DNA from 2 places in the Paenibacillus sp. FSL R5-0908 genome. Region 2 is predicted to be linked to the other one. Evidence: predicted binding sites of a transcription regulator. Region 2 holds the regulator's gene; the other holds the start of a gene.
What was found. The regulator Rex, encoded in region 2, represses fermentation and respiration genes when NADH is low (regulators of the CRP and FNR family bind a similar motif). The targets are predictions, from matches to a motif close to TTGTGAAATATTTCACAA.

Region 1 (4,208 bases), 290 kb from region 2:
AGAAAATGGACACGCTCCTTTTAAGGCTGTAACAGAAGAAACTTTCTAAGTATCGCTCAAATTTCTTCTTTTGCCGGGGCTACCCAGTGCCAAAGTAATCTATTATTCAGCCAATAACACATATAATACCTGTATAAAATTTCGTCATTTCGTTTGTACATCAATAATGCTTGATAGTTTTAACCTAAAGCACGCTAAAGCGTTATGTAAAACAGGTTGATTATGGTCAAATACCACCATGATTGACCTTTTTCGTTCAACAAAGAGATACAATTTTCGTGAGTACAATCACAAGTCAAAACTCCTTTCAGGGTTAAGGTGAACAGGTAGAAAAGATTTTTTCAGAACCTGATCACATATCCCGAGGAGGAACTATTATGGAAACTAAACAACCTAATGATAGAATTTCGGATTTACAGCATAAGCAATCGGTGCAACCTGGATTTACTCCAGATGCCCTGGTAAAAGATATTGTGCTGCAATTCCCAAAAGCTGCGGATTATTTCAAGTCCAAACGGATTGATTTCTGCTGTGGAGGCGCCAAACCTCTTGCTGAAGCAGCGGTAGAACGTGGACTAGATCAAGAGATGATCATTAGTGATCTCAACAAGCTATTCGAGGAATATCCGGTACCACAAGAAGAACTCGCATGGAACACAGCACCTTCTGCAGAGTTAATCGACCATATAGTGAGTAAACATCACCATTACCTGCGGGAAGAGCTGCCTCTGATTAGCCAAAATGTAACTAAGGTATACCGGGTGCATGGCGGAGATTCCCCCCATTTAGAAGAGTTATATAGCTTATTTAATGCACTCAAGGAAGATCTGCTTCAGCATACAGCTAAAGAAGAGGAAGACGAGTTTCCAAAATTATTAGCGTATGATGCCAATCCAAGTGAAGAAGGGCTGACCATACTTCGTGAGGCATTAGTTGACCTTGAGAGTGAACATGACACAGCAGGCGATATATTGAGACAAATACGCAAAATAACAGATGATTTCACCCCACCGGCTCATGCTTGTACAACCTATCGTTTGACTTATGCCCGGCTAGAGGAGCTGGAGAGCATGACTTTTGAACATGTTCATCTGGAGAATAATATATTGTTCCCTAGATTCCAGTAGAAAAAATGAGTTTTCAAAGAGTCCCTTAGGGGACTTTTTTTATATTTGAGAACAAAGCTTATTTACGTTATTCTTAAATAGACAGTATGCATAACTTACTACAAGCCTGAGACGCTGTGTGGTCATTAGGCGGGACAAGGCGGTGTCACTATGCCCACGAAATATATGTGGAGGTTGTTACTAGGATTAGTCATCGTATTCATAATAGGGGGATGTTCCACTCTTGCTGACGTTAATAATGAAGGGAATAATGGCTTAGCAGGATCAGACGGACCTGCGCTTTCGCTTATCGTTGCGGGAAATGACTTGCTTACCAACCCTTTGGACAAGCAGCTTAGCGAGAGCTACAGAAAAGGGATAACGATCTTTGACCTACTGAAAGGTAGTGGGAAGGCCACCTTTTCTGAGGATAACACAAGCATTCTAGCAGTAAATAATATTTCACTCGGTCCAGGAATGAATTGGGAGCTGCAAATGGATGGGGAGACCATTGGACCTGAGGATTGGGGTCGAACCGTCGGGCATGAATCAAAATTAGTAATTACGGCGATGTCTAAGGAACATCAGGAACCCCTTCAAATTGTGATGTTGACCGTGAATGGTGGAAGTGAGCAAGTGAATTTGAATCATTCATATGTTATGGGATTTACTGAAGATTTAACAGTGAGAGGTTTGTTGAAGAACAGCAGTGTGGTGCAGTTGACCGAAGACAACAAAAAGGTGTTATCCATTGGTGATTATACTCCTCTTAGCAATGAAGTTTGGAAGATGAAGGTGAATGGGAAGCAGCTGCTTGAGAATGGAATGGACATGAAGCTTAGAGTGCAGGATGAATTGGAGATTTTATTGGCTATACGTTAAAAAAAGTACATAAATGCCAGATCTACGGTTGCTCAGAACCCGTGATCTGGCTTTTTTTAATTGGAAGTTATAACCTAATAAAGTTGTCTTATTTTTATGTGAAAACATTCACATTTAATGTGATTGTAATCACAATCTCTCTTAAATTTTGAAATGTATAATTCCATTATGTAGAAGAGAAGTTGAAGCAAAGTTCAACAAGAACGGATAAGACTGAGGAGGCACCTAACCATGGCAGCGAAGAGAGAAAAATTAGTATTAGTCGGCAACGGTATGGCAGGCATAGGTACGCTAGAGCAGATATTGAAGCTAGGTGGAGCTTATGACATTACGGTCTTTGGAAGCGAACCTCATCCCAATTATAATCGGATCATGTTGTCCTATGTTCTCGAAGGCAGCAAAACCATCAATGATATCATCCTAAACGACTGGAATTGGTATGAAGATAACAACATTACCTTGCATACTGGAACAACAGTTACACGAATTGACGAGCATTCCAAGCAAGTAATTGCGGATAACGGTATGGCTGTTTCTTACGATAAAGTGATTATTGCAACGGGTTCGAATTCATTTATTTTACCTGTACCTGGTTGTGATAAGGAAGGCGTAGTGGGTTTCCGGGATATTGCAGATTGTGATGCGATGCTGGCTGCAGCTAAACAATACAACAAAGCGGCGGTAATTGGTGGGGGCTTACTTGGATTGGAAGCGGCAAAGGGTCTTGTGAACCTTGGCATGGACGTTACTGTAGTGCATCTGATGGAAGATCTAATGGAGCGCCAGTTGGATCGTAATGCCTCCTCTATGTTGCAAGCTGAGCTAGAGCGTCAAGGCGTGAAATTTGCCATGGGCAAACAAACAGTAGAATTGACCGGGGAACAGAGAATAAGTGGATTACAATTTAGTGATGGCACTTCACTTGCGGCTGATTTTGTAGTTATGGCTGTTGGCATCAAACCGAATATAACTGTGGCAAAAGAAAGCGGAATTGCTGTTAATCGTGGGATTGTAGTGGACGATTATTTGCAGACCTCTATGCAAAATGTATATTCCATTGGCGAATGTGCCGAACATCGCGGAGTTTGTTACGGATTAGTAGCGCCGCTCTTTGAGCAGGGGATGGTTCTAGCTAAACATCTCTGCGGAAGTGATACAAACCCATATGAAGGTTCTGTTGTCTCCACCAAATTAAAAATTTCCGGTGTGGATGTATTTTCTGCAGGTGAGTTTATGGATTCCCCTGAACATACTGTAATCTCAAGCAAAGATGAATGGAAGCGAACCTATAAGAAAATTCTGCTCAAAGACAATGTCATTGTTGGTGCAGTCCTGTTCGGGGATGTGACAGAGTCGGCTAGCCTGCAAAAGTTAGTTAAACAAGGCGCTGTAATGACCGATGAAATTTATACAGAGGTTATGGGTACGGGCTGCTGCGGAAGCGGAGCCAAAAAGAGCACATCCGTAGAAGCGATGGCGGACGAAGAAATCGTATGTGGCTGTAACGGGGTTACGAAAAAAGCGATTGTGGATGCGGTCATAGAAAATGGTTTTACTACTGTGGACGAAATAAAAGCATGTACAGGAGCGACACGCTCTTGCGGAGGTTGTAAACCGGTTGTAGAACAAATTTTACAATTTGTCCTGGGTGATAGTTTTGAACAGTCTGCCAAGCAAGGGATTTGTAGCTGCACAACGCTTAGCCGGGATGAGATTGTTGCTGAGATTACAGCTAAAGGTCTTAGTACTACTAAAGAGGTTATGCATGTTCTGGGTTGGAAACAAGAGGAAGGCTGCTCTAAATGCCGTCCGGCGATTAACTATTATCTGGGGATGATAAATCCGGATACACATCAAGACGAGAAGGAATCACGCTTTGTTAATGAACGTATGGGAGCCAATATTCAAAAAGACGGAACCTATACCGTTATTCCACGCATGTACGGCGGGGTAACGACACCGGAGGATTTGAAGAAAATCGCTGATGTCTCCCTTAAATATGATGTAAAAGTTGTGAAGGTGACTGGTGGGCAACGCCTGGATCTAATCGGGGTGAAAAAAGAGGATCTGCCGAAAGTATGGGAAGAGCTCGATATGCCATCAGGTTATGGTTATGCCAAATCGCTACGTACCGTTAAGACTTGTGTGGGTTCACAGTTCTGCCGTTTCGGCACACAGGATTCGCTGGGAATGGGCGCGCTCATAGAACGTAAGTATGAA
Region 2 (4,208 bases):
TCGAAGCGGGCACAGGAACCGGTAAATCGCTCGGTTATTTGTTGCCTGCCATTTATCAAAGCGTTCGCACCAATGAAAAAGTCATGGTCAGCACTCATACTATTAATCTGCAGGACCAATTGCGCGAGCGGGATATCCCTTTGTTAACGCAGGTAGTTCCTTTTCCGTTTAAAGCTGCTATTTTTAAGGGAAGAGGACATTATTTGTGTCTGCGTAAGTTTGAGCATAAAATTAATAAAAAGGACTTTATAAGCCCAAGGGAAGATGCGCTTACTGCCGCTCAGATGATCGTATGGCTCACTCAAAGTGAATCAGGGGATGATGAAGAGCTGAATTTAAGCGGCCGGGGTGGTGATTTCTGGGAGACGGTGGCAAGCGATACCGACTCCTGTCTGGGCCGTTCCTGTCCGTGGTTCCGCAAATGTTATTATCATAGGGCTAAGCATGAAGCTGGGATTGCTGACGTGGTCATTACAAACCACTCTAAGCTATTCGCAGATGTTAAGGCTGGGCACCAGCTGCTTCCGGCTTACGAGCATCTTGTCATTGATGAAGCACATCATTTAGAAGATGTGGCTGGTAAACATCTTGGCATGCATATGAAGCATTTCACTGTGGCACACACGTTATCGCGACTGTATAAAGATAGCCGAAACGGACAGCTTCCTGCTCTGCGCCAGATATTACAGTCGTCAGGCAGTGAAGAGGCTTCAGAATGGAGCGGAGTCATCGATCGGATTTACCCGGATCTGCTTACCGTCAAAGAAACCTGGGATGCACTCAGCGACAAGCTGTTCAGCCTTTTGCCGGAACGCAGTGATGCAGGGGCGGGGGAAGCGGGACAACTGGTTATGCGGTTGCTTCCCGCCCGTAAGCCGAAGGATTGGGATGAATTAGTTGCGCTAGAGAACACTATGAATCTGACGTTAAGCGACATCATCCGTAAGGGTGATAAAATGCTTAACGAGATGCGTGACCAGGAAAGCCAATCCTCAGCAGACAGTCTTGTTACTGATATTAGCGGTTTATTTAAGGATTTGGCTTCCATTCGTGAGCAAGTAAGATTCTTTATGGGGCTGAATGACGATAATGTAGTATATTGGCTGGAGGCAAATGGAAATTACCGCAGCAAATCACTACAGCTGTATGCCGTCCCTGTGGATGTTAGCAGCCAGCTTAAAGAGTTGTTCTTCGATAAGAAAAAAAGCATCGTGCTTACCTCGGCGACGCTGTCTGTAGATAAATCTTTTCAATTTATGATTGATAATCTCGGACTTAACGAAGCTGCGGAAGAGGGACGTCTAATGACCTCACTCCTTCCATCTCCCTTTAAGTATCGTGAGCAGGCACTGTTAGTTATACCGCGTGATTTTCCTAGTGTGAAGGGCAGTGTGGGCGATGCTCGATTTGTCGATACACTCGTACAGTCATTATCGGAAGCTGCTAAAACAACACGTGGGCGGATGCTGGTTCTGTTTACTTCTTATAAAATGCTGCGTCAGGTATATGATCCGCTTAAAGAGGCTTTGGCCTCACAAGAGATTACGGTGCTTGGTCAAGGCGTGGAAGGTGGCAGCCGGAGTAAGCTGATCCGCCGCTTTCAGGACAGTGCAGCATCCGTTCTGCTGGGGACGAGCAGCTTCTGGGAAGGTGTAGATATTCCAGGTGAAGCACTGACTTGCCTGGCCATCGTGAGACTTCCGTTTCAACCGCCGAATCACCCGTTGGCGGAAGCGAAGTCGGAGTTATTGCAGGCCCAGAAGAAGAATCCGTTCATGAAATTATCTGTTCCTCAAGCGGTTATTCGTTTTAAGCAGGGATTCGGAAGACTGGTTCGCACGGCGCAGGATCGCGGAATAGTTATTGTTTATGATACAAGGGTTATTGAATCTCATTACGGAAAGTATTTCCTTTATTCATTGCCTGGTCCCAAAATGGAGCATATGCTTACTGATCAAATGGTCCCCCGCATAGCGGAATGGCTAGAGGATGGCGGCGCTTCTTAAAACGCTCGTCTTCAGTTTAGCTCCTCCTTATCCTTAAGGGCGGTCTGTTACAGTACCGCCCTTAGTAAGGAGAGGTAGACGTTTGAATATGGATTTACACAAGAACATTATTATTTTTAGGAGGAAAAATATGAAATCGGATAAAATATCAGAAGCCGTTGTTCGCAGACTGCCTGTGTACTTGCGTTTTTTGAATGATCTCCAGAATCGCGAAATATTAACAGTTTCCTCTCAGGAACTTGGACAAAAGCTTGATCTTAATCCCGCACAGATTCGTAAGGATTTAGCATATTTTGGTGACTTCGGCAGAAAAGGTATCGGCTACGATGTAACGTATCTTATTGAGAAAATCCGTCATATCCTGAAGCTGGATCAACAGCTTAATGTAGCTTTAGTTGGAGCAGGTAATCTCGGACATGCCTTGTCTAATTACAATGCATATCTTAAAGATACTATGAAAATCACGGCTATATTTGATTCGTACGCTCCTAAGGTTGGACGTAAGATCAACTCCCTTACTGTGCAACCGATGGATGAACTAGGCAGCACGATTCGTGAGCAAGGTATTCGCATTGCCATTATTACCGTACCTGATTCAGAAGCTCAAAATGTAGCAGATATTCTCATTTCTTCTGGGATTGAAGCGATTTTGAACTTTGCCCCTGTGATTCTGAAGACACCACCGAATATCCGGGTGCATGCAGCTGATTTTACAACTGATCTGCAAAGTCTTGCTTATTACTTGCGGGATGGAAAGGAAGAAAGCGAACATGAACAACAATAAAACGATAATTAAGGGCGGGTATTTTCTGACTCCGGGAACGGATGAGCCGGTTCTGAGTGGATATATGACTATTGAAGATGATTTAATCACTTACATAGGAAAAGAAGAGCCTCAGATGGAAGCTGGAGTGCAAGTGGTTGATGGCAGCCGTCTGCTGTTCATGCCTGGACTTGTAAACACACATGGTCATGCGGCGATGTCTTTGCTGCGTGGATATGGAGATGATTTAGCGCTACAAGTGTGGCTTCAGGAGAAGATGTGGCCGATGGAGGAAAAGTTCACCGGTGATGATGTATACTGGGGAACCTCCTTATCTGTATTGGAAATGCTGAAGGGTGGAACTACGACCTTCCTCGATATGTATGATCATATGGACCGAGTAGCCGAGGTAGCTGAGTTATCAGGTATCCGTTCCGTATTGATGCGTGGTGTGATAGGGTTATGTCCAGAGGATGTACAGAATCACAAGCTTGCGGAAGCGATTTCTTTTGCCCGTAACTGGCATGGAAAGGCTGACGGTAGAATTACTACTATGATCTCGCCACATGCCCCTTATACTTGCCCTCCGGACTTCCTGGTTAAGTTCGTGCAGGCAGCGCATGATCTGGATTTACCGATGCATACGCATATGTCCGAAACGAAACGTGAAGTGGAACAAAATGTGGCGGATTACGGGTTGCGTCCTGTAGCTCACTTAGAGAAGCTTGGAATGTTCACACGTCCCTCGATAGTTGCACATGGTGTTCATTTAAATGATGAAGAGATTGAGATCTTGGCTCGCCATAATGTGGGTGTATCTCATAATCCGGGCAGTAATTTGAAGCTGGCTAGCGGAGTGGCTCGGGTTACTGATCTTCTAAAAGCTGGTGTGAAGGTGTCTCTTGGCACGGATGGCGCGGCAAGCAACAATAACTTGGATATGTTTGAAGAGATGCGGCTTGCAGCTCTCATTCATAAGGGTGTCAGCGGTGATCCAACGGCTGTTCCAGCTCCAGAGGCTCTGCGTATGGCTACAGAATATGGCGCGCAGTCCATCTTTTTAAATAATGTAGGCAGACTTGCTGTAGGGATGAAAGCTGATTTCATTGCTATTGATATCGATCAGCCGCATTTGCTGCCACACACAGATCTGTTGTCTCATGCAGTTTACTCTGCTAGCGCTAAGGATGTTGAGCATGTGTGGGTGAATGGTAAACAGGTCATCAAGCATGGACAATGCTTAACCCTGGATGAGGAAGCTATCCGGCGTAAAGCGCAAGAAGCCTTCGAAGGTTTATTGAAGCGTTAAGTCTGGAGAATAACGAATAAATAATAGGCTGCGACTTTTTGCTTTTAGCAAAAGTTGCGGCCTTTTGTGCATTTTTAAGGCTGGGAAAGCTAGAAAATTATGAAATTTTGGATAAACACGCGGGTGTGTT

Region 1: a site for Rex is predicted at 2,085-2,102, ahead of nirB (nitrite reductase large subunit NirB). Genes of this name have one in related genera too.

What each region holds. Positions count from the first base shown of each region.
Region 1 covers NZ_JBBOUV010000001.1:5,363,701-5,367,908, reverse strand. Annotated here, with positions in the region: partial or broken gene MKZ09_RS24430 (hypothetical protein) at 1-49, shown strand, start outside; gene ric (iron-sulfur cluster repair di-iron protein) at 432-1,127, shown strand; gene MKZ09_RS24420 (hypothetical protein) at 1,278-1,988, shown strand; gene nirB (nitrite reductase large subunit NirB) at 2,220-4,208, shown strand, end outside.
Region 2 covers NZ_JBBOUV010000001.1:5,074,915-5,079,122, reverse strand. Annotated here, with positions in the region: gene dinG (ATP-dependent DNA helicase DinG) at 1-2,006, shown strand, start outside; gene MKZ09_RS23090 (redox-sensing transcriptional repressor Rex) at 2,137-2,790, shown strand; gene MKZ09_RS23085 (amidohydrolase) at 2,777-4,078, shown strand.